2 linked regions of the Pleurocapsa sp. PCC 7327 genome follow. Each later gene encodes a partner of the first gene's protein in a complex. Links are inferred from orthologs where the notes say so. Each region holds a gene or a part of one and is shown in the gene's direction. Other genes may lie near its edges. The genes, in order: rimM and rpsS.

Region 1 (16,853 bases):
TCTCTTGGGTTGAAGTTTCAGTAGCGCTAGCTTCCAAGTCGAGAAAGAATAAATATTCGCCTAGCGATCGCTTGGTCGGACGAGATTCAATTCGACTGAGATTAATCCCCCGTTGGGCAAACACCTGAAGGGGTTTTACCAAGGCACCAGGAACGTTGGCGGGAACGCTAAAAGCAACAGAAGTACGATTCCCGCTGGTACTTGGTGCCAATCCCATCACCCAAAAGCGAGTGCAATTATCTGGATAATCATTGATATCAACAGCTAGAATCGGTACGTCGTACAACTTTGAGGCACGCGGAGCTGCGATTGCACCTGCCTGGGGGTCTTGACTGACTTGCTGTACGGCTTCTGTCGTGGAATTGGTGGGGATGAGTTGAACTGAAGGGAGAAACCCTTCCAGCCATTTCTGACACTGTGCCAGCGCTTGTGGATGGGAGTAAACAGTTTTTATCTCTGACAGAGACTTGCTATGAGACAGCAGCGCGTGAGAGATGCGCAGAACTAGCTCTTGTTGGATTTGGAGTCGATCTAACTCCCAGAGAGTATCTAAGGTGATGGCGACACTTCCTTCGGTGGAATTTTCGACGGGGACGACTGCCAAATCTACCTCTTGGCGATCGACCGAGCGAAGGGTCTGTGCAATGCTAGGGTAAGGATACAATAGAAATTCTTGTCCCTTCTTGTTAGTTAACCAACTGGCATAGGCTAATGCGGCAGTTTCCGCATTGGTTCCCGTCGGACCTAAATGGGCGATCGCAATTGTCATAATCTGCTACCTTACTCATACTTTCTTTTTATCTCGAAAAAAGTTTTATCGGAGAGCTAAATGAAGCTTTTGTCAACTAAGCTTCAAATTTTTTCATTATTCTCATCAATTTTGCAAACGATTGCTAAAAATTGCTTTGAGAAATCATAAAGCAGTAATATGGCGTAATTACCCTACTTAGTTTTTTAAGAAGTGTAAAGTAAGATTAAGAAAAGCGACGAATCTGAATTTTGTCTGGTATGGATATACGCTTTACTGCCTCAGAATCGCTAGAAATTGTTGTCGAAGAACAAACAGTTCCCATTCAACATTATTTGCGCCAACCGCAACGATTAGTAACTGCGATCGCCGATCCGAAACTAATGGAACAGCTATCGGAGTCGCGTTTTCGCCTGAAAATGCGTCCCTTGAACTTTATGGATATTTACCATTTTCAACCGACCGTTATTCTTAGCGTTTGGGCGGGAGCTGGCGGGATAGTTTATTTAAATTCCGAAGACTGCGAAATCCGAGGAATTGACTACATTAACGATCGCTTCTCTCTTAATGTTAAGGGAAAGTTATCTCCTCATCAAGATGAGGGTCAGACCTACCTGAAGGGCAAAGCCGATTTAGAAGTTAAAGTTGTCGATCTGCCGCCTCCTTTGTGGTTGACCCCTAAACCATTATTAGAAGTCGCAGGAAACGGACTGCTTAAAAGCGTTTTAGTGCGAATTAAGCAACGATTGCTAAGTCAGTTGCTAAAAGATTACTATCAGTGGGCTAATGCTTATGCCGAACCCCAAAATACGACTTATTCTTCGGCATTGCCAGCGGCAGACAATCCAATTACCTAGTTGTCAATATCTTCAAGGTTTTGTCAGAAACTTACTTGACAAGGGGCAAAAGACATTCGATGCTGGCGAGAAGCACCGTATTGTTGCAACGCTAGTAGATGTTTTGCAGTGCCGTAACCTTTATTGGAGGCTAAATCGTACTCTGAGTATTTTCGGGCGAGGCGGACGATTAATTCATCTCGCCAGACTTTAGCAACGATGCTGGCGGCAGCAATAATGGACGATCGCTCGTCGCCTTTAATGATATTTTTTTGTACGATTGTTAGATTAGGAATCGCTTGTTTTCCATCTACCAAGCAGATTGCAGGTTGTATCTTCAATCGCTCGACCGAGCGCTTCATCGCTAGTAAAGATGCATGTAAAATATTTAAGCGCTCTATTTCCCGAACGCTTGCATAACTGACTTGATAAGCTGGTACGAATTCTTTTATCTGTTGCGATAATTCCAATCTTCGCTTGGCGGAGAGTTGCTTGCTATCTTTTACGCCGATTTCTATCAATCGTGAAATCGCCGAGAGGGGAACGACGACTGCGGCAGCTACGACGGGACCAAACAAACATCCTCGCCCCACTTCATCCACGCCCGCTACCAACGTCTCCGAACTAGAGAATGCATCGAGCAAAGAAGCATCAAAGTCCATTGTTTTTTTCTTGTCACCAACGAAGCGATCGCCAATAAAAAAATCCCCCAATTTAACAGGGGATAAACTAAAGTATACAATCTTCGCTCCTGTTAGACCTATGCCTCTTTAGCAGAGGAACGGCGGCGGCGGCGACGGATTAACGGGCGTTCTTCCTCTGCATCCCCATTTTCTACTGATAAGCTAGTCTCGATTTCGGGAACTGCTAAAGTTTCTGCTACTGGCGCTGGAGTAGCAATTGATTCTGATGGCGGCGTGTCGGATTCTCCAGGCGATTTGACAGAGACGATGACTGACTTGGGATCTTTGAACTCTCGATTGAGGCGTACTAGCGGAGAAATTCCCATTAATGCATATACGTTTTGCTCCATAGGAGTCATTTCGACAGATACTTTTTCTACGGGGACTTCTTCGCGTCGCGGTGATTTTTGCGGACGTTCCTTTCGCTCTTCGACTTCTGGCGCATCGGCATCAAGAACTAGCTCTTTAGTCGCCGCAATAGGGTCCACTCTTCCAGTTCCTCCCTCTTTTTCGATTCCATCGGTCGAGCGACGGCGACGGCGACGGCGATTGTTAGTAGCAGCAAGACCTTGTTCTTGGTAGCTGGGATGGTATAACAGGTCGAGTTGTTGGCCGATTTCGCCATTAGCGTACTCGAAAGGCGACTCGAAGAAAGGTTCCGGTTCTTCGATTTGTTTCTCTGGCGATCGCGTAACGGAAGGTAGCGGTGCGATCGCGGGCGCGGGCGTTTCCAAGGCGATTGGTTTTCCTTCTCCCGGTAGGCGAACCAAATGTCCCAATCCGCCACAAGTCGGACAAGTTTGACCGAATAACTCATAAATATTTTTTCCTTGGCGTTTTCGAGTCAACTCGACTAAACCCAGTTCGGATAATTGAGCGATTTGCGGTCTGGCTTTATCGGTTTTGAGCGCTTTATTGAAATGTTCTAGTAGTTTGAGCTGGTCGCGCGGGGCGTCCATATCGATGAAGTCAACCACGATCACGCCGCCGATATTTCGTAGGCGCAGCTGGCGGGCAATCTCCGTTGCGGCTTCGCTATTCGTCCAGAGAACCGTTTCCCTAGCGGTAGCAGAACGAGTAAAAGAACCGGAGTTAACGTCGATGACGGTTAGCGCTTCGGTTGGCTCGATGATGATATAGCCGCCAGAAGGCAAATCTACCCTGGGTTTTAAGGCTTCGCGAATCGCTGCATTGACCCGGAAATAGTCCAAAATCGGCTGAGGTTCGCGGTGATGGTCGATCAGAACCCCTTCTGGCGGTCGTCCGCCGCTCCAGTTCATTAACTGCTGTTTGACTCGCTTTACGCCTGCACTGGAATCTACGACAATGCGATTGACATCGGCAGAATACATATCCCGCAGGACTCGCTGGATGAAGTCGTCATCTCGGCTCAGCAGGGCTGGAGCGCGGGTGGACGTTGCCTGGTGCTGGATCGATTCCCACTGCCTTTGCAGGGACTCCAAGTCTTCCATAATGGCTTCTTCTGCTTTACCTTCGGCTTCGGTACGCACGAGCAATCCCATCCCCGCAGGTTTGATCAGAATTGCCAAGGCTCTTAAGCGGCTGCGTTCGTTGTCATCTCTAATACGCCTCGATAAATTCACGCCTTTGCCGTAGGGCATAAGAACGAGATAGCGACCGGGTAGGGTAATGTTGCCAGTCAGCCGAGGACCTTTATTACCCGTCGGCTCTTTCATGACTTGCACCAATACTTTTTGTTGTGGCGTCAAGAGTTCGGTAATCGCGCCCGCCGTCTTTCTCAGGCGCAGGGGTCCTAAATCGGTAACGTGAATGAACCCGTTTCGTTCGGCATCGCCAATGTTGACAAACGCCGCATCGATTCCAGGGATGACGTTTTCAACAATTCCCAAATAAATGTCGCCAACCTGCTGATTGCCAGTTGCTACGACTAACTCTTGAACTCGATCCTCCCAAAATACGGCAGCGATATGATGCTGCTCTGCAATAATAATTTGTTTTGGCATTCAATTTCCTCAAACTTCTCTAGCAGATTGCAAAACCTTAGATAGATAAGGTTTGCGTCTCGATGTTGATTTAGGGACAAAAACTGTCTGGGCAAAAAATCTGGACTCGCTCCAGAGATGAGAAGAATACAAACTTTACTCATCTCGGCTGTTTTTACTAACCCCGACTGTTTAACTGGAGCAATTGGGCTGAAGTTTTTGCTTTTTTTCCCTTTGGCATATCTTTCCCATTGGGGATAACATAGGCTTGCGTTGAATTTGTCAAAGAATTCTATGAGTAAATTCTCTTTGGCATCTAATGCTGTTTCTTAGCTGAGTAAACTGCTTTAGAAGCAAGGTTGCGATCGCCTGGCTCTAAATTGTTTCGATCGCAATGACTGAACATTCGGGTAGCTTTTGTCCAGTTTCAGACAGCTAGCTCGTCGCGAGCATGACTGCGTTTTGTTTTTCTTAAAACCGCTAATTGTCTGCGGCTAAGTGTTAGACAATTTTAACCTGACTATAACTTGAAAGATGCACGAATGACAAGAGATCGTTTTCGATCCAGAAATTTTAACAATGTTTACTTTGTCGTTGTTTATCATTGGCTCCTTCTATGAAAATTCTATCGTTTTTCCTGTTATTGCCGATCGCTCGGCAGCCTCAGCCACTTTCAGGGCGTATAAACTCGCTTCTGGATTGATGTATAGGGGCGTTCCTCGTGTTAAACAATTTAAAACCATTTGCGTATCCTTAACGAATAACCCTTTACGACTGACGACTTCAATGGCTGTCTTTTCTTCTCCTCGGATCAGATTGCCCGTTTCTCCTTCAAAAATTAACGTTCCGCGATCGCCTCTTAATTCAAAGGTGCGATCGCTATCCCAAAAAACTTCGCCTTTGCCATAGATGACATCTGCGATTAAACCATTGGTAAAGCGCAGTTGAGCGTCACACAGACAAGCTGTATAGTAGCCCGATTCTGGCGCGTCCCAAAAGCGCGACTGACAGGTAACGGAAGCAACCGTTCCGAATAAGTCCGTCAGGCGATGAATGCGAGAAAGGGCAGCCGTCAGAGGAAACCCGAACATTTGATAATGAAATGTCCAGCGACGGGGCACGGGGCGTTGGGGGGTAATGGTGACGTAGCGGGCATAAAAGACATCGCCTATTTCTGGCAGGGATTGACGTATGGCTTGATGCAAACCGCCTAACAATTCGATATGTTCGACGTGTAGGAGTTTGTTTTGTTGTTGCGATAGGGCGAGAATTTCTTCGGCTTCGCGATAGCTGAGGGCGAGGGGATATTCGGTGACGACGTGCTTTCCTGCCAGCAGTGCCGCGCGAGCGATCGAGGCGCGATCGCGATTAATATTGCTAATAACGACGACATCGACATCGGGATGACTGACGAGTTGCTGCCAGGAATCGAGCGGCACGACTGAATAGGCTTGACAAAACGCTTCGGTTTTTTCGGGCGTATTGCCTGCGACGACTATGACTTGAGCGCGATCGTCTGCTTGGAATGCTTCTGCTCTTTTAGATGCCGCATATCCGGTGCCAACAATGCCTACTTTTATGGGATGTGACATTGTGAAGGCGGCAGAATTCTTCATTGGGTTTATCATCAAGGAATCGGATATTAGAATTTAAATAGAGTAGGAAAAAACTGTTTGCTAAGTACAAATCATCATTGATAGGTATAACTATAATTAATACTGATTGATCGGAGGTTGCGGTCTTCAATACAAGCCGATTCAATCATTCAATTACCTAAGATTGCGAGTTTATAAGGAATGTGTACGTCCGCCAATCATTCGTGCCTTCGCCAGCAATTTTATATAAGAAAATCTTATTTTACATTTGATTAAGAATTTCATTGCTAATGCTCTTAAAACTCAGCTGCTTTTTCTCTTAGTATCAGAGATGAGGCTTACCAAAGCAAATATCTATCTATTTCAATCGATAAATTTTGCTTGATTGCGTAAGTCCAAACTGCCGTTTTTACTTGAGATATAGGAGCAACACATGGCAACTTATAAAGTTACTCTAAAGACTCCCGATGGAGAACACACCATCGATGTCCCTGATGACGAGTACATTCTAGACGCTGCTGAAGAGCAAGGTCTCGACCTACCATACTCCTGCCGTGCTGGTGCTTGCTCCACCTGTGCTGGCAAACTAGAATCCGGTTCCGTAGATCAGTCCGATCAATCCTTCTTGGATGACGATCAAATCGAAGCAGGATACGTCCTTACCTGCGTCGCTTATCCGACTTCTGATTGTACGATTATAACTCACCAAGAAGAAGCTCTGTACTAATCTACTGTTGGTAGGTTGGAGGGTTGACCCTCCAACAATGGCTAGAACGTCAGGAACGTTATCAGTAGCGTTCCTGTCTTATTATTTTAGCGATCTTATCGGTTAACTCGCGTAAGCGACGTTTTTTAAAATCGTCATCGGAGTGTATTTTTTGAGAAGTTCCAGTTGTTGATGGTTGCGAACGAACATTGTACCAGCAAACCCGAGAGAGTTGACGGAAATTGACTCAAAACTTTCTTGCGATCGCGGTACGATGAGCATCCATTCTCGCGTTGCTAGAAGATTATAAGCCCCAGTCTGTCTGTTGCCCTCAAAGGGCAATCCTACTGCTTCTAGAAGGGTGCGATAGCATTCTAAGGTCACCTTAGCGGCATCTAGAGGGGAATTTACCCAAGCCGGAGCTAGTTTGGCAAAAGCATGAAGGAAGGGAAACGCGGGAATTTTTCCCAGAGAACCTTGAAATTTAACACACGAGAGGGCAGGTTCGATAGGAATTGAATTTATACCGGGGACAAAGGGAAAAGGAACTAATTGTAAATGTTTGTGTCGCTGACTCGATCCGGCTATCTTGCCACCATTGTAGAACGCTAACCCATTAATTTCTGCCAAACATGTCCATAATGCCTCAAAATCTTGTAAAGTTAACCAACAATCTTGATCTTCAAAGTCACGGGTAATAATGAGCAAGTGATGGGGGACAACGTTGTATTTATTTAATATACAAAGATGGGTATCGGAAATATCGGCGACAAATAAATCTTTCTCATAAGGAAGGAAGGGATTAACTTCTTTTCCAGAAGTCGCGGATTTTTGCTCTTGTTGCTTTTTCGCTTCGTCTTTGCGTGCTAAGTTAGACGAAATCCGAACGAGAAAATTAATGCCATTTTGTTCTACAAATTCGTACTCTGTTGGAATCGTTTGCAGGGCACCACAGCGTAGGGCATATTCGGTTTGTTCGCTCACTCTTTTCCATAAGGTACCAGGTTTGAGAACGATAGCTCTTCGTTCTTTTTGCTCTCGTTTAAGCATATTTATCGATCTTAATTATTATTGACTTATTTTAATCATCATTTTATCATTTTCAACCTGAATACCTTGGATGTTTAATTTAGCCAGTTCTTGTTCTAGGTATCGATCTAGTTTATCTGGAGATAATCCAAATTTTGGAGCAATTTCGTCAATAGAAAATGTTAGATTACCAACTTTAAGCTTGCTGTCTTTGTCTAAAGTTAAACGACCGTTTTCAAATTTGGGTTGACCGACTATTCCCACGTATATATTGAGATCTTTAAGCTGAGGAAAAGTTTGAATTGTCTTGTCCAAGATGGCTTTTTGCGTTTCGTCTAAGCTATCTTCCGAGATTTCTGAAGGATTAAAAACTCCTCCAATTTCTAAAGTATCATTTTCCAGATTGGCTTTGATTGATTTTGCCGATTGAAGTAGCTGGCTAGATTGGCTATTTTCAGAAATCTTTTTGGCTAACAATTGGTTAACATCTTCGCGATTGAGTTGTAAGGGAATTTGGCTAGTTATTTCTAGATGCTCATTCTTTGTATTTATGTTTTGAGTTTTATACCAGTCGGGTTCTGCCGCGAACTGTCGCCAGTAATAAAAACCAGCCGCAAACCCCCCCACGATTGCCAATAAAAAGATAATTAATAATTTCTTGAACATATTCCCTGCCTCATCAATCCAAAATCAAATTACTCATCTTTTAACAACCAAAAACCAGTATAAGTCATTCCCGAATCGTCGGGTTGAACTAGAAGAAAATGTAATCCTAGACTGGCTTGCTTGCGCTGTTCGTAATTTTGGGCTGCCTGGGCAATTTCTTCATCTTCAAAAGTAGCTAAAATCCAGCGATCGACCAATCCTGATTCTAAGACTAATCCTCCCGACTTGCCAATTTCTGTTGGAATATAACTCAAAGAAAATGGTTTAGCTTCCTGTAACCATTTGGCTAAATACATTGATTTTCTTCCGCCATAAATAATGACACCAGGTACGGATATAGTAGAAGCAATTCCTAAATTAATTGGCAGAAGAGATTCTGGCATATGTAATATTGGAAGCGGGCGATCGCTAAAATAATCGACGAGATCGCCTGCCCGAAATGTTGCAAAACGCCAACTTTCTCCCCAGAGATTTTCTGGTAATGCTTGTGGGGGTGGCTTTTCTAGTTTAACCGGGTCATAATTTTCGTCAATGATTCGTTTTCGTAATTCAGCTTTTAGCGCTCCAGTCCGCCGAGTTGCTTCAACTTGAATGCCTAGTTTTTCTGCCGCGATCGATAATAAACTGAGAGATTGAAGACGAAAAACTTGAATGCGATCGGGTAAATTTCCTCGATTTGCCTGTTGTAATTGAGAAATTAACCAATCAGGATTAGCTTGAGATTGCGGGCATTTCGCTTCCTGAATTATATGACCTTGTGGATCGCAAATTAACAATTCCCAAAGATGTTTTCCTTCTTTGTTTTTGCGATCGTGCTTGTAAAAGTCTGCTTGCCAAATTTCCATATTCACTATCTAATTAATCAAAAAAGATAGGGCTATTTTTTCTAGTAGACAGTAGACAGAGAATTTATTCTCTGTCTGAGATGCTAAAGTCCGTCTTATAGGACTGAATATTGGGGGGACAAGAAATTGTTTCTGGGTCAACTAAAGTCACAATGAAATAACCCCGAACAAATATAGTAATTAAGTAATTTGATGAGAGCGGTTTACCACTAGAATAAGATATGAAACTCTATTTCTGACTTCTAACTTGTGTAAGGGCGGGTTTTGATAAGTACCTAGAGTTTCTACCGCCTCTACTTCTGATTTTTGACTTGCGACTTCCATGAATGATTGGCTAGAAATTGGCACTATTGTTACACCCCAAGGGTTAAAAGGCGAGTTAAGAGTTACTCCCAATTCAGACTTTCCCGAACGATTTGAGGAACCGGGACGGCGTTGGTTGCAAGCGCCATCGGGCGATCGCGTTACAGAAGTAGAACTGCTAGGAGGGCGCTATATTCCGGGAAAGAATTTATATGTCATTCAATTGGCGGGAGTAGAAGATAGAAATAGCGCAGAGGAATTGCGAGGCTATAAGTTACTCGTTCGGAGTTGCGATCGTCCCCAACTAGCAGAAGATGAATATCACGTCTTAGATTTAATCGATCTAGAGGTTTATAACCAGCTTACTGGAGAAAAGTTAGGAGTTGTCAGCAATATTTTTTGGGCGGGTAATGACTTATTAGAAGTCAAGCTAGAAAGGCAGTCCGTTAATGAGAAGATCGAAGAAACTTCGGAATTAGAACCAACTGAGAGTAAGAAAAAGCACAAAATCAAGCATAAAAAACCGCGATCGCTAACAGTGCTGATTCCCTTTGTCAAAGAAATCGTGCCCGTAGTAGACCTTGAGAAAGGGCGCATCGAGATTGCGCCCCCAGCTGGATTGTTAGAAATTAATAATTTTTAACCTTTCTGACGAATAACCTAAAATATTCGTCAGAATTCGTTGCGATCGCATCTACCATTGTTGGTATTTCAGCAGACGTTTCTCTAATTTTTAATCCGTTCGCTCCGAAAGCTTCTTATACTCATCGGCTAGGATATCTACTGTAGAGCGAATTTGCTCTTCTGTATGAGTGCAATTGATAAAGAAACGCAGTCGAGCGGCATTTTGAGGAACGGACGGATAGATCATGAAAGGAACGTTAATTCCTCGATGAAAGAGGTTTTGAGACAGTTGGATAGATTTTAATGAATCTCCCACGATAATTGGAATTACTGGAGAGCCTTTGCTCATTCCCGTGTTGAGATTGTGTTTAGTCGCGAGTTCTAAAAACAATTGAGAGCGTTCTTGGAGAAGCTTTACCCGTTCTGGTTCAGCTTTGAGAACTCGTATGGCTGCCAGAGGTGCAGCTGCGTTAGGAGGAGAAATTCCCACGCTAAAGAGAAAGCCTGGTGAGGTATATTTGAGGTATTCTACTAAAGCCTTACTTCCGGCAATGTAACCGCCGCAACTAGCGAAAGATTTACTAAGCGTTCCCATCCATAGTTCGACATCGGCGCGATCGACATCATACAGTTCTCCGATGCCGCGACCGGATGCTCCCAAGACTCCAATGGAGTGCGCTTCATCGATCGTCAGCCAGGCTTGGTAGCGCTTCTTGACCTCAATAAACTTGGGTAAATCTGGGATATCGCCGTCGGCACTGTAAACGCCTTCGATCGCGATGAGAACTCGTCTATAACGGTGGCGGCGTTCTTGCAGGAGGCGATCGAGGGTTTGCCAGTCATTGTGGGGAAAAGCAATCAAACTCGCACCGGAAAATAAGCTTCCCTGAACGACACTATTGTGACTGAGAGCATCGTGAAGGATCAAATCATTGCGTCCGAATAGATGACTAATAGTCGTTACGTTAGTCGCATGACCGCCAACATAGACGATGCTGTCTTCTGTGCCGATAAAATCTGCGATTTCTCTTTCTAGTTCGCGGTGAATCGGTCTTTCTCCTGAGAGGAGGCGACTGGCGCATACGGAAGTTCCATAGCGATCGATCGCTTCTTTGGCAGCTTGAGAGACTTTTGGGTCGCCACACATCCCCACGTAGTTATAGTTGGCATAATCGATGAGTTCTCGTCTCCCAACCCTGGTGGTATTGTTAACAATGCCTTCTTGAGGCGTAAAGAAAGGATTGCCAAGACCGAGGGATTGTATTTCTTCTTGCTGCTGTTGAATTTGGCGATACTCTGGATAAAGCTCGAAACGATAATACTCTTCTGGAATTTCTGAATGAGTAGAAAAAGTGTCTGTTGTATCGAGTTGTTGATGGTTTCCATCTAATAGCGATGACGGATTGAGCAGTTCTTTTGTGCTAGGCTCTTCTTCCGAATTATCTGAGGCTAAATACTGAGATAATTCTTCTACAGTCGGGTATTCCCAGACAATGGTAGGAGAAAGCCGACGACCAAGAAAATTTTCCAGATCTCCTGATAAATTGACGGCATCAACAGAACTTAACCCATAATCGGTTAAATCTTGTTGGAGGTTTATTTCGTCGGGATCGAGTTCTAGCAATTCTGCTAGCCTAGCCACCAACCAACTGGCAATTTCTGCTTCTGAGGGAGATGGCTGGAAAACATTAGCGGAAGACTCTGCGTTCGTCCAAGTATCAGATTGCTGTTGATTCTCTTTCTCGTTCCAGACTTGGTTCAACAGTGTCATGCTTCACTCCTTAACCACATTAAACGCCCGCATCGCTTTGGTGGCGATGAAAGCACTCGGCAAGTAACTAGCCGCCCAAGTAATAATAATTGGCTTATCATAGCACCTTTAGTCTGAAGTCTTGATTAGACGCTTTTAACCAAAAGGTAGATTAATACGCATAACTATCTTATTTTCTAAGTAGCGTCAAATAATGATAAGTCATTTGTGTTAGCACGCGATCGCTACTCTTTTGTCCTTCATATTAAAGACGCAGGCGCGATTGAAAAGTTTTCTTAACTTTGATGAGTTTTGGCAAGACTGGTTGACACTAACGATCGCTCATCAGGATTGCGCGAGCAAGTATCCCAAGAATTGCGCGAGCAAGTATCCCAAGGATTGCGCGAGCAAGATGCTCGCACTACAATTGAATCTACTTGAATCTACGATTTTTTTAACAGGCTTTCAACTAGCGCAGCTTAGCAGCTTCGCACTACAGAAACGCAAACTTTAAGATTTATTATTTGAATTGAAAAAACAATTACCACAGCTAGAAAAACCTCACGGTACATATTTCATAACTTTTGTTACTTGGGAGAGACTGGAGTTAACCTCACCCGCTCGAAAAGTCGTGCTTGATGCTTGTTTATTTTTTAATCAAAAACGATATCAAATTTATGCTGTGGTGATTATGCCAGACCATGTGCATTTATTAATTAAACCTTTTCCTCGCGATCGCATTCACAGTAGTGCGAGCATCTTGCTCGCGTCTGATTCCAAAAATCTACTCACGTCTAACTCAAAAAATCTAGTTCCATTTAAAGCGACCTCAGAATATTGGTCAATTGGAAGTATATTACACAGTATTAAAAGTTATAGTGCCAAGCAAATTCCTTTGGTTATGAATCATATTGGCAAAGTTTGGCAAGATGGTAGATACGATGAAATGATTAGAGATGAAAGAGAGTTTCAGATTAAATGGGAATATATTAGACAGAATCCTGTTAAGGCTGGATTGTCTAAAACGCCAGAAGAATATCCCTTCTTTTGGGAAATATTTTAAACGATCGTGTATGGTAGTGTGAGCGTCTCGCTCACGACTACTAAAAAGATATGGCGCGATCGCAATTCATAAAAAACATTGCGCGAGCATCTTGCTCGCACTACATTGATTACTCCTCAATGTCCCTTGTGGAGCTAAGATTTACTTGATAAATTCAGTGTTAAACTCCCCTACATGAGTCGAGATTTATTTGCTCTAGAAGCGATCGCGCAAATTCCCAAACTCTTAACCCTTCAAGATCGTAACCCCCATAGTCCCACCTACGGATGTTTTGACCGCAATTTCTGGCAGTACAAAATCATCGATTTTCCTAGCGGGATGTCGCAGGAGTTCGTCTATCCCCTCGCCCTCGCTTACGACACGGATATTCCCAATAATCCCTTTTACCGCCAAAGCGCCATTCGTGACTGGGTAGAAGCAGGCATCCTCTACGCCGCCCGCAGCGCCCATTCAGACGGTTCCTGCGACGATTATTTTCCTTTTGAGAGGGCAGGAGGGGCTGCCGCTTTTTCGCTGCTTGCCTGTATTGATAGTTATAGATTGCTGGGACTAAATAATCAAAATGCGATCGACTTTTTTGTCAAACGGGCTGACTGGTTAGCACATCATCAAGAAAGCGGACGATTAACCAATCATCAAGCGTTAATTGTTCTCTGTTTGGAATTATTATCAAAATTGCTTAAAACTGATAGATGGAACGCCCAAAAAGAACAACGATTAGAACAGGTTTTATCGTGGCAAAATCCCGAAGGCTGGTTTATTGAATATGAAGGGTGCGATCCGGGTTATCATACCTTAACAATTTCCTGTTTGGCTCGCGTTTACGAATTTAATCCTACCAATAATCGACTAAAAGATGCGCTGGCAAAAGCTGTTATTTTAGCTTCTCATTTTGTTCATCCCGATGGTTCTTATGGGGGAGAATATACCAGTCGCAATACTTATAATTTCTTTCCTCACGGGTTTGAATTAGTCGGAAAATGGTTGCCAGAAGCATTAAACATCAACGATCGCTTTTTAAAAGGACTGAAAAATGGTTTAGCCCCATGTTACGCCGACGATCATATCATCGGACATCACACTTGGAATTATTTATTAGCTTGGAGAGATTTTGTTCCCCATAGACCTCCTTTTAAACCACGTTTTTTTGGTCGTTTTTGGCTACAAGAAGGCGGAATTTTGATCGATCGCCGTCAAGACACAGAACTCTATTTAGCTCTCAATAAAGGGGGAGCTTTTAAGCTATTTAGAAATGGTAACTTAGTGGCTTCTGATACGCAATTTTCCCTTCAGGTAAAAGAGGGTAAAAAGATTAAAAATGCTGTTGGTCATTTAATGGGCAATTCTAAAATTCAAGTCGATGAAGATGAAATTACGATTCAGGGGTCGCTGGGTTGGGCAAAACAAAAACAGATGACCACTCTAAATTTAATAATTCTGCGAGTAGCTATGTATACTTTTGGTCGTTTCTTTCCCAACATAATTCGTAAAACCCTGCAAAAAATATTGATTACCGGGAAAAAAATCGCACCCTTTACTTTTTCTCGTCAGTTGCGATGGGAAAATGGACAATGGAAAATCATTGATGAATTGCATTCCGCATCCTGGGATAATGTTATTTCAGCAGGAATTGGCTGCGATCAAACTTCAATTTATGTTGTCATGAGTCGTACTTTTCAGATAGGACAATTGCAGCCTTGGTTAGATTTAACCGAGCAAGTTAAGCAGCTTAAAGCTGGTCAAAGTTTAAAGTTAGAGCGACAGTTATAATTTTTTAGTTAGCACAGAGAAATGAAAGCGAGGAATATGAAAATTTTTCTAGAAACAGAGAGGTTAATTCTGCGCGAATTTCTTGAAGATGACGCAGACAATTTATTGGTTCTAGATAGCAACCCGGAAATAATCCGTTGGGGCAATGGAGGGAATACAACTAATTACGAAATTATTAAAAATTAATCTTTGCCCAAAATGATGAAATACTACGAAAAGTACGATCGCTATGGAATTTGGGCTGCAATTGAAAAATCAAGTAATGATTTTATCGGTTGGTTTCACTCCTACCCAGCTACAGAAAATAAATTTGCAGTGGAATTAGGAATAATAGCAGATGACGAAATTGCCCTTGGTTATCGATTATATCCCGATAAATGGGGAAAAGGTTATGCAACTGAAGGGTCACAAAAATTAGTATCTAAAGGGTTTAAAGAATGGGGTATACAAAAAGTAGCTAGTTGGACATTGGCAGATAATCAACGGTCAATTCGAGTCCTGGAGAAAGTGGGTTTAAAGTTTGAAAAAGAATTTTTCTTTACCGAAAATCAGCTACCAAATCTCACACAATCAGAACGAAAAGCTGTTAAATATGCCCTGAAGCAAAAAGATTATTTAAGCAGTAATTAACAGGGGGTTCGTGTCTTGCTCGCCCAATCTCTATTTGATAAGAGCCTTAGATTTTGCTCGATCTATTAAGCTGTAATTGTTAAACATGAAACGATTTATTTCTATCGCTGTCAGCGTTGCAATTCTCCTAATTCTCTATTCAAAAATTGATTTCCAAGGTTTAATCCAGGTTTTTAGAGATTGCGATCGCGTTTGGATGGCAGTTAGTCTTGGTATGGTTATTCCTATCACCATGGTTACTTCCTGGCGGCTGCAACAACTGATGCCGCAGGGAACTAGCTTAGGATTTATCGAAGCCAACCGCCTTATTTTAGGGGCAAGCGTTCTTAATATGGTGCTTCCCTCCAAAATGGGGGATATTGTCAAAGCCTATTTCATGAGGGATAGAGGGCATTTAAGCGGTTCTTTATCGCTGTCTTTGGTAGTGTTTGAAAAAGCCTGCGATATGCTTTCCTTACTGTTGTGGTGCGTCTTTGGCTTATTTGTTTATCCAGAAAAAGACGGTCTATTTTGGACGATGACGCTAGCAGTAACCGGAGGGTTAATCTTTGGATTATTGTTACTTGGTTCGCGTCAGTTTGCTCAAATATTTTTTGTTAGCGCTATCAAAATAGCACCGAAAAAATTAAGACAAAAGCTCCAAAACTTACAGATTTCTTGGCAGGAAATGCATGATTATTTTTGGGGCGATAAAAAACAGTTATTAATCGTTTCCGCTACTTCTATTTTTACCTGGTTTTTGCACCTATTACAAATTTGGTTATTTATCCTCGCACTTAAAGCTTGGACACCATTTATAGTTAACTTAGCTCTTTCGCCCCTAGCAATTCTAGCCGGATTATTACCCCTAACTTTTGCGGGAGTAGGAACGCGCGACGCTGCATTAATTTTCTTTTACCAACCCTATTTTGATGTCCAAGCGGGAGCGGCGTTGGGTTTATTGTGTACTTCTCGCTACTTCCTGCCAGCAATTATCGGCTTGCCCTTCTTGGGACAAATGATGGGAGCCGCGAAAAAATTGAGGCAATAGTATAGAGGAGAGAGTGGGAGACAATTAACTACTAACCACTAACTAATAACTAATCCCCTTCTCACCAATGACAAAGGACTTTTAACAAATGACAACTCGGTTAAGCGATCGCATCACTCAAGTATTTATTATTGCTTATAAAGAGTCAACGGAGCTTCTCGAGCAAGCCTTAAAGCAAGAAGGTTTACAATGCGAAGTTCTCAGACAAGAGCCAAAGGAAGAATATAAAAATTATTCGCCGAGTTATCGTTGTCTCCTCAACCACAAGCGAGCTTGGGAAAGCGCCGTGCAACAAGACCGACTTACTTTAATTGTCGAGGCAGATTTCGTACCCGTGCTGGGATTGGGAAAACTTCCTCTCCCTTTCAACCCTGACGATAACACTGTAGGAGTAGCTTGGTTGTATGCCTGCGCTCCTCAAGTTTATAGCGTCTCCCAAGAAGGTTACGCTCAAGGATATTCGGCTTCAACAGTTGCTTACATTGTTACTCCTCAAGGTGCTCGCTGTCTCATCGAGCTAGCCGAAGAAGTGAAAGAAAAAATAGGAGCTGCTAATTACTCTAGCTGGGATTCTGGTGTCGATTCTTACCTACGCGCTAGAAAACTCAAAA
Region 2 (8,309 bases), 1.2 Mb from region 1 along the record:
AGCGAGCGGTTGTGACTCTAGGCGAAGGAGACTCCATCACCTTATTCCCCGAAGTCTAACATCAGCGACCCTCCGCGAAGGCACTGGCTCACCAATTAACAGCGATTGATGACCAGCGACCAAATAACCAAGCACTGATAACTGATTAACTGATAACTGAAATTATGGGCATTCGTTTTTATCGACCATTAACTCCGGGCACCAGGCAGGCAACTGTTTCGGATTTCTCGGAGATTACTAAAACTGAGCCGGAAAAATCTCTAGTTACCTACAAACACAGTGCCAAAGGGCGCAACAATCGCGGTGTCATTACCAGTCGCCATAGAGGCGGCGGGCACAAGCGCCTTTATCGCATCGTTGACTTTCGTCGCGACAAACGCAGCGTACCTGCGAAAGTAGCGGCAATAGAATACGATCCCAATCGCAATGCCCGCATTGCGCTTCTATTTTATCAAGACGGAGAAAAGCGTTACATCCTCGCGCCAGGGGGATTGACAGTCGGAATGACCGTCATCGCAGGCGAAAATGCTCCTTTTGAAGTTGGTAACGCTCTACCGCTAGGACGCATCCCTTTGGGAACGGAAGTTCATAATATTGAACTCGTTCCCGGTAAGGGGGGTCAAATGGTTCGCGCGGCCGGAGGTTCTGCCCAGGTTGTCGCCAAAGAAGGCGATTACGTAACGCTCAGATTGCCTTCCAAAGAAGTCCGCATGGTGAGGAAGGAGTGTTATGCCACCATCGGCAAGGTAGGGAATGCGGATGCGAGAAACTTGCAGCTAGGAAAGGCGGGTCGATCGCGCCACAGAGGGCGCAGACCCCACGTTAGAGGAAGCGTCATGAATCCCGTCGATCACCCACATGGTGGTGGAGAGGGTCGCGCTCCCATCGGAAGAAGCGGACCCGTTACACCTTGGGGCAAGCCAGCTTTAGGGGTGAAAACCCGCAATCGAAAGAAACAAAGCAGTTCGCTGATCGTTCGCCGTCGCAATCAAGGCTAGACATAATCCAAAACCTACAATCCAAAATCGAACTATGGCTCGTTCTCTCAAAAAAGGTCCTTTTGTTGCCGACAGTCTCCTATCCAAAATAGAAAAGCTCAACGATAGAAATGAGAAGCAGGTGATTAAAACCTGGTCGAGAGCTTCTACTATCATGCCCGAAATGGTTGGCCATACTATTGCCGTTCACAATGGCAAACAACATGTTCCCATCTATATCACCGAGCAAATGGTAGGACATAAACTCGGCGAATTTGCTCCGACGCGAACCTTTAGAGGTCACGCTAAGAGCGATAAAAAAGCTGGTCGAAGATAAATGATAACTGATTACTGATAACTTAACTAATTACTAAAAATGGCAGTAGATACAACAAACGAAGTAAGAGCGATCGCTCGCTTTGTGCGAATGTCTCCTTATAAAGTCCGACGAGTTCTCGATCAAATTCGCGGTCGCAGTTATAGGGAAGCACTGATCGTCTTGGAATTTATGCCATATAAAGCTTGCGAACCCGTGCTCAAAGCGCTGCGATCGGCGGTTGCCAACGCCGAACACAACAATGGACTCGATCCGGCTAGCTTAGTCGTGAGCAAAGCTTATGCGGATGGCGGTCCGAGTTTAAGGCGCTATCGACCCAGAGCACAAGGGCGAGCCTATCAAATTCGCAAACCTACTTGTCACATTACCGTCGCCGTTGCCCCAAACAGCGACTAATCTAAAGGCGCGACAGGTCGCGTTTCTATCCCCGATCGCTAATAACTGAAACAATGGGACAAAAGATACATCCAATTGGTTTTCGCCTCGGCATAACCAAAGAGCATAAGTCTCGCTGGTATGCCGATACCAAACGCTATCCAGAACTTCTCCAAGAAGATCGTCGAATTCGGCAATATGTCGATAAAAATCTCAGTAACGCCGGAATAGCCGATATTCGCATCGAGCGCAAAGCCGATCAAATCGACCTGGCAATTCACACCGCTAGACCCGGCGTTGTGGTCGGTCGAGGCGGAACGGGAATTGAAGCCTTGCGCGTCGGTCTGCAAGAAGAATTAGGCGGCACTCGACAAATCCGCATCAATGTCATTGAAGTCCCTAGAGTCGATGCGGACGCTACCCTGATCGCCGAATACATTGCCCAACAATTAGAGCGAAGAGTCTCCTTCCGCCGCGTCGTGCGCCAAGCCATTCAACGAGCGCAGCGGGCAGAGGTTAAAGGCATTAAAGTTCAGGTGAGCGGTCGTCTCAACGGAGCAGAAATTGCTCGTACCGAATGGATTCGGGAAGGTAGAGTGCCTTTGCACACCCTTCGGGCTGACATTGATTATTCCTATCGCACCGCTCAAACCATTTATGGCATTCTCGGCATAAAAGTGTGGGTTTTTAAAGGAGAAATCATCCCCGGACAGGAAGAACCCGCGACTCCCCCTCCTGCCCAAGCACCTCGTCGGCAACGTCGCCGCCAGCAATTTGAAGATCGATCGAACGAATAGTCATCGGTCATTAAAAAACAAATGACAAAGAACAAGTAACAAAAGACAAACCATGCTTAGTCCCAGAAGAACAAAATTCCGCAAGCAACAGCGCGGACGCATGACAGGGCTTGCCCAGCGAGGCAGTAAGCTGAACTTTGGAGACTTTGCCCTCCAAGCAACAGAACCCTGCTGGATTACCTCGCGCCAAATCGAGGCGGCACGCCGAGCGATGACCCGTTACATCCGCAGAGGCGGTAAAATCTGGATTCGCATTTTTCCCGACAAACCCGTCACTATGCGTCCGGCAGAAACTCGTATGGGTTCTGGTAAAGGCTCGCCCGAATACTGGGTTGCCGTCGTCAAACCGGGACGCATCATGTTTGAAATCGCAGGCGTTTCTGAACCTGTTGCTCGCGAAGCCATGCGCCTAGCAGCTCAAAAATTACCGATCGAAACCAAGTTTATTACTCGCGAGGAGGAGTATATCTAAGCCATGCCTCTCCCGAAAATAGCAGATGCCAGAAAACTCAGCGATGAGGAACTCGATACCGAGATTTTAGCTGCCAAGCGAAAGCTTTTCGAGCTTAGGCTGCAGCAGGCTACTCGGCGGTTAGAAAAGACTCACGAATTCAAACATACCCGCCATCGCTTAGCTCAACTAATGACCGTAGAGCGAGAGAGACAACTCGGTATCGCCTCAAAGACCACCCCAGAAACCTCTCAGGGAAAAGAACCAACGGCAGCAGCGAAGAAAAAAGCTAAAGCCAAGTCATCAGTAACTCAAGAAGAGGAATAAACTTGCCATGGCAGTAAAAGAAAGAGTCGGAGTGGTTGTCAGTAACAAAATGGAGAAAACCGTGATTATTGCCGTCGAAAACCGCTCTCCTCACCCTAAATACGGCAAAATTGTCGTCAAAACTAAGAAATTTAAGGCTCACGATGAAGAAAATCGCTGCCGGGAAGGCGATCGCGTTCGCATTCGCGAAACTAGACCACTCAGCCGTACCAAGCGCTGGATAGTAACCGAAATTCTTAACACTGATACCCCGTAATTTAGAGGTACGCAACCGTGATTCAACAGCAAACCTATCTCAATGTCGCTGACAATAGTGGCGCTCGCAAACTTATGTGCCTGCGGGTTTTGGGGACTGGCAATTGTACCTATGGCGGCATCGGCGATCAAATCATCGCCGTCGTCAAAGATGCCATTCCCAATATGCCTATTAAGAAATCAGATGTTGTCAGAGCCGTGATCGTCCGGACTCGTCAGTCCTTGCGCCGCGAGAGTGGCATGACCATTCGCTTTGACGATAATGCCGCAGTTATCATCAACGCAGAAGGCAACCCTAGAGGCACTCGCGTTTTCGGACCCGTAGCGCGGGAATTACGCGACAAAAACTATACCAAGATTGTTTCTCTGGCACCGGAGGTCATCTAATGCCTAAAAGCAACTCTTCCAATCGGTACAAGATGCACGTCAAAAAAGGCGACACCGTTCAAGTCATTTCGGGACGCGACAAAGGCAAAGTTGGCGAAGTTCTGCGGGCGATTCCCAAAACGAGCAAAGTGATCGTCAAAGGCGTAAATATTAGAACCAAGCACGTCAAACCTCGCCAAGAGGGAGAGTCGGGGCAAATCGCGACCTTTGAAGCGCCGATTCACAGTTCTAATGTAATGCTTTATTCCCAAAAAGAAAAGGTCGCCAGCCGCATCTGCTATACCTTCACCGAAGACGGTCGCAAGGTAAGGATGCTTAAGAAAACTGGAGAAATCATCGATTAGGGCAAAAGAAAAAAAGGAAAAAGGAAAAAATGTTTTGCCTTTTTACCTATTTACTTTTAACTTAAAAATTCCCTGACCAAGCCCAGGGATGTAGAGGAAATTATAACAATGACACAGCGACTCAAAACTTTATATCAGGAAACTATCGTTCCCAAACTCAAAGAGCAGTTTGGCTATAGCAATATTCACGAAGTTCCAAAAGTAGTAAAAGTAACCGTTAACCGAGGATTGGGCGAAGCCTCTCAAAATGCTAAAGCATTAGAGTCCTCGATTAGCGAGTTAGCCGTCATCACCGGACAAAAACCCATCGTAACGCGGGCTAAAAAGGCGATCGCTGGCTTCAAAATTCGCCAAGGTATGCCGGTGGGGGTAATGGTCACCTTACGTTCCGAGCGCATGTACGCTTTTTTAGATCGCTTGATCAATTTAGCACTTCCCCGCATTCGCGACTTTCGCGGTATCAATCCCAACAGTTTTGACGGACGCGGCAACTACAGTCTTGGCATCAGAGAACAGCTCATCTTCCCCGAAATCGATTACGATAGCATCGATCAGATTCGCGGTATGGATATCTCCATCATTACCACAGCCAAAACCGACGAAGAAGGTCGCGCTTTGCTTAAAGCAATGGGGATGCCCTTCCGTTAATCTTTGAATCCTTAATAATTAGGAGAAAATAACAGGAAATAATGGCAGCAATCGACACGATTTCAGACATGCTAACTCGCATCCGCAATGCTTGCGCGGTTAGGCATCCAACCACCCAAGTGCCCATTACTAAAATGACGCGCAGCATTGCCAAAGTTCTCAAAGACGAAGGGTTTATTGAGGACTACGAAGAAGTTGGCGAAGGCATTAACAAACAGTTAGTCATCTCCCTTAAATACAAAGGCAAAAATCGCCAACCCTTGATTACCACCCTCAAACGGGTCAGCAAACCCGGACTGAGAGTTTATTCTGGCAGCAAAGATTTACCTCGCGTTTTAGGAGGAATCGGCATCGCGATCGTTTCCACCTCAAAAGGTATTATGACAGACCGGGAAGCTCGAAAACAAAAAGTGGGTGGCGAAGTCCTCTGCTATATCTGGTAGTTATTGGTCATTAGTCATTGGTTATTAGTAAAAATAAAGGACGAATGACAAAAGACAAAGAATAAACAATTAACTAATAACTGGTAACCGATCATGTCTCGAATTGGCAAACGCCCGATCGCAATTCCCAACAAAGTCACCGTGGAAATTAACGGATTAAATGTTGTTGTCAAAGGACCGAAAGGAACCCTAGAAAGAACGCTACCGCCCCAAGTCAAAGTCGAGCAAGAAGGCAATACGCTAAAAGTCTTGCGACGAGACGAATCAAGAGTGGCTCGCGAGCGCCACGGGCTTTCCCGTACCCTCGTTGCCAACATGGTAGAAGGGGTTTCCCAAGGCTTTCAAAAGCGCCTCGACATCCAAGGAGTGGGATATCGAGCGCAAGCGCAGGGCAGCAAGCTTACTCTTAACGTAGGATACAGCAAACCCGTTGAAATGATGATGCCCAAAGATATACAGGTAGCGGTAGAAAACAACACGCAAGTTGTCATTAGTGGCATCGATAAAGAAATAGTCGGTAATATCGCCGCTCAAATCCGTGGCGTCCGACCGCCAGAACCCTACAAAGGTAAAGGGATTCGCTACCAAGGAGAATTTGTCAGACGTAAAGCTGGTAAGACAGGTAAGAAGTAACGATGAAACCGACACGAGTAGAATTAATCAAACGTCGTCACAAACGATTGCGCAAGAAAGTTACGGGCACGCCCGAACGTCCCCGCTTGGCTGTTTTTCGCTCTCACAAGCACATCTACGCGCAAATTATTGATGATGTTGCCCAGCATACCCTAGTAGCTGCCTCGACGCTAGAACCAACTCTCAAAACAGAGCTATCTACGGGGGCTACTTGCGAAGCATCGGCTGCCGTAGGCAAGCTAGTCGCACAACGCGCCCTAGAAAAGGGAATCGAGAAAGTCGTCTTCGACCGAGGAGGAAACCTCTATCACGGTCGCGTAAAAGCTTTAGCTGAAGCCGCTCGCGAAGCTGGATTGAGTTTCTAGGAATTGGTGATTGGTTAGCGATTAGGAGAAGGCGACTAATAACTTACACCGAACAATAAAGGATACTAATTATGGCAAAACGTCAAAAAAGCAGTCGTACTAAAACCAAAGAAACTAACTGGAAAGAGCGAGTCATTCAGATTCGCCGCGTCAGCAAAGTGGTCAAAGGCGGTAAAAAATTAAGCTTCCGCGCGATCGTTGTCGTCGGTAACGAAAGCGGTCAAGTTGGCGTAGGCGTAGGAAAAGCCGGCGACGTTATCGGAGCCGTCCGCAAAGGAGTCGCCGACGGGAAAAAACAACTCATCGAAGTGCCCCTAACAAAAGCCAGCTCCATCACTCATATTACTAGGGGAGCCTCTGGCGGCGCGAAAGTAATTATGCGTCCTGCTGCCCCCGGTACAGGGGTAATCGCTGGCGGAGCCGTGCGAACCGTGTTGGAGCTAGCTGGCGTTAAAAATATCTTGGCGAAACAGCTTGGCTCTAATAACCCACTGAATAATGCCAGGGCAGCCGTAGATGCGCTATCAACGCTGCGAACCTTTTCAGAAGTGGCACAAGATAGAGGTGTACCCGTCGAACATCTCTACACCTAATAGACCGACCGAATCGTCTTAAGTTGCTATATGAGGAAAAATTATGAGAATCCATGACACTGTTCCCAAAGCAGGGTCTAAAAAGCGCCGCCGTCGCGTTGGTCGCGGCATTTCAGCCGGACAAGGAGCTAGCTGCGGTTTTGGCATGCGCGGTCAAAAATCTCGCTCCGGTTCGGGAACCAGACCTGGCTTTGAAGGAGGACAAATGCCACTTTATCGGCGCGTCCCGAAATTAAAACACTTTCCAATTGTCAATCCCAGCTATTACACGATCGTCAACGTTGGCAAGCTAGCATCGCTTCCGGCTAAAACCGAAGTAACTCTAGAAAAACTGATGGAAACAGGAATCGTCACCAGTAACGACGGTCCGCTCAAAATTCTTGGAGATGGCGAGTTAACGGTAGCTCTAACGGTAAAAGCGGCTGCTTTTACTGCTAGCGCGAAGGAAAAAATCGAGGCGGTGGGCGGCAGTTGCGAAGTCGTAGAAGGCTAAACTTGACATTACTTTTTGAAAATGTCATCGACGATCGCCCTTCTCTCGGTCGGATGGCATGTTAGGATTATTAATTTAAAGGTAAATAAAAGTTAACAAAGCCTAAAATTTTTACCTCCCCAACTTCCCAATCCGCCAACCCACAAGAGGTAGCCACCCATGGTCGTCAGTCGAGATAAAACCCCCACGGCTCAAGAAACTTTCCTACAAATGGCACAAGCAGCCGGATTGCGAGGTCGGCTGCTGATTACTCTAGGTCTTTTGATCTTAGTTCGCTTCGGGATCTCCATTCCCATACCGGGAATCGATCGCGCGCGATTTTCTGCCGATATTGCCAACCTTCCCATCTTCGGAATCTTTGATTTCCTCACGGGAGGAGGTTTGAAAGCAGTCGGACTATTTGCATTAGGCATCCTGCCCTACATTAATGCTTCCATCATCATGCAGCTTCTAGCCGCTGCCATACCAGCCCTAGAAGACTTACAAAAAAACGAAGGCGAAGCGGGGCGACGAAAAATTTCTCAGATTACTCGTTATGTAGCACTAGGTTGGGCAATTATCCAAAGTTTGGGAATTACGATTGGTTTGTTGCGTCCCTACGCCATTAATTACGGATTTTGGTTCGTAGCCCAAACCGTTTTGGCACTGACGGCTGGCTCCATGTTTGTCATGTGGGTTTCGGAACTGATTACCGAACGCGGCATTGGCAATGGAGCTTCTCTACTCATTTTTCTCAACATCGTGGCGGTCTTGCCAAAAACGCTGGGAGACACGATTGACTTGGCTCAAACGGGCGGTCGAGACACGATCGCGAAAGTCGTTCTTCTGCTACTCGTTTTCTTAGTGACCATTATTATGATTGTCTTCGTCCAAGAAGGCACTCG

What was found.
Region 2: the proteins of rimM (region 1) and rpsS are in contact, whole or in part, in a crystal structure (PDB 3A1P), measured with the Thermus thermophilus proteins. The link is inferred for Pleurocapsa sp. PCC 7327 from one-to-one orthologs. Residues at the interface, in WP_008632437.1 of Thermus thermophilus: Val4, Glu5, Ile6, Gly7, Arg8, Arg22, Gly23, Glu24, Val26, Leu84, Glu85, Glu86, Gly87, Arg88, Tyr89, Tyr90, Tyr91, Phe92, Leu94, Asp111, Ile112, Leu113, Asp114, Ala115, Gly116, Ala117, Gln118, Asp119, Val120, Ile122; in WP_011173711.1 of Thermus thermophilus: Lys28, Arg29, Leu30, Lys32, Thr48, Gln56, His57, Val58, Pro59, Val60, Tyr61, Thr63, Met66, Glu73, Phe74, Pro76, Thr77, Arg78, Arg81, His83, Gly84, Lys85, Glu86, Ala87, Lys88, Ala89, Thr90, Lys91, Lys92, Lys93.

The regions. Positions count from the first base shown.
Region 1 is NC_019689.1:4,894,870-4,911,722, reverse strand. The notes cover bases 8,457-11,206. They hold rimM (ribosome maturation factor RimM), read left to right. Parts: upstream 8,457-9,394; coding sequence 9,395-10,018; downstream 10,019-11,206. Other genes in these bases: PLE7327_RS22075 (aminotransferase class I/II-fold pyridoxal phosphate-dependent enzyme), read right to left, coding at 10,109-11,206; PLE7327_RS22085 (Tab2/Atab2 family RNA-binding protein), read right to left, coding at 8,457-9,072. Also shown: pheA (prephenate dehydratase), read right to left, coding at 1-769; PLE7327_RS22120 (DUF1997 domain-containing protein), read left to right, coding at 1,009-1,605; PLE7327_RS22115 (ribonuclease HII), read right to left, coding at 1,629-2,246; PLE7327_RS22110 (Rne/Rng family ribonuclease), read right to left, coding at 2,345-4,252; PLE7327_RS22105 (Gfo/Idh/MocA family protein), read right to left, coding at 4,846-5,847; PLE7327_RS22100 (ferredoxin), read left to right, coding at 6,260-6,553; PLE7327_RS22095 (DUF4922 domain-containing protein), read right to left, coding at 6,656-7,582; PLE7327_RS22090 (hypothetical protein), read right to left, coding at 7,601-8,038; more of PLE7327_RS22085, read right to left, coding at 8,257-8,456; more of PLE7327_RS22075, read right to left, coding at 11,207-11,770; PLE7327_RS26215 (hypothetical protein), read left to right, coding at 12,062-12,190; PLE7327_RS22070 (transposase), read left to right, coding at 12,279-12,812; PLE7327_RS22065 (hypothetical protein), read left to right, coding at 12,987-14,582; PLE7327_RS25545 (GNAT family N-acetyltransferase), read left to right, coding at 14,619-14,768; PLE7327_RS22060 (GNAT family N-acetyltransferase), read left to right, coding at 14,781-15,212; PLE7327_RS22055 (lysylphosphatidylglycerol synthase transmembrane domain-containing protein), read left to right, coding at 15,298-16,242; PLE7327_RS22050 (LPS biosynthesis glycosyltransferase), read left to right, coding at 16,331-16,853. UniProt on the Escherichia coli protein: One of at least 4 proteins (Era, RbfA, RimM and RsgA/YjeQ) that assist in the late assembly stage of the 30S ribosomal subunit.
Region 2 is NC_019689.1:3,735,443-3,743,751, forward strand. The notes cover bases 1-2,673. They hold rpsS (30S ribosomal protein S19), read left to right. Parts: upstream 1-1,032; coding sequence 1,033-1,314; downstream 1,315-2,673. Other genes in these bases: PLE7327_RS16750 (50S ribosomal protein L23), read left to right, coding at 1-59; rplB (50S ribosomal protein L2), read left to right, coding at 165-998; rplV (50S ribosomal protein L22), read left to right, coding at 1,354-1,710; rpsC (30S ribosomal protein S3), read left to right, coding at 1,764-2,486; rplP (50S ribosomal protein L16), read left to right, coding at 2,539-2,673. Also shown: more of rplP, read left to right, coding at 2,674-2,958; rpsQ (30S ribosomal protein S17), read left to right, coding at 3,272-3,520; rplN (50S ribosomal protein L14), read left to right, coding at 3,538-3,906; rplX (50S ribosomal protein L24), read left to right, coding at 3,906-4,250; rplE (50S ribosomal protein L5), read left to right, coding at 4,359-4,898; rpsH (30S ribosomal protein S8), read left to right, coding at 4,940-5,341; rplF (50S ribosomal protein L6), read left to right, coding at 5,435-5,974; rplR (50S ribosomal protein L18), read left to right, coding at 5,977-6,339; rpsE (30S ribosomal protein S5), read left to right, coding at 6,411-6,932; rplO (50S ribosomal protein L15), read left to right, coding at 6,976-7,425; preprotein translocase subunit SecY, read left to right, coding at 7,585-8,309. UniProt on the Escherichia coli protein: In the E.coli 70S ribosome in the initiation state it has been modeled to contact the 23S rRNA of the 50S subunit forming part of bridge B1a; this bridge is broken in the model with bound EF-G.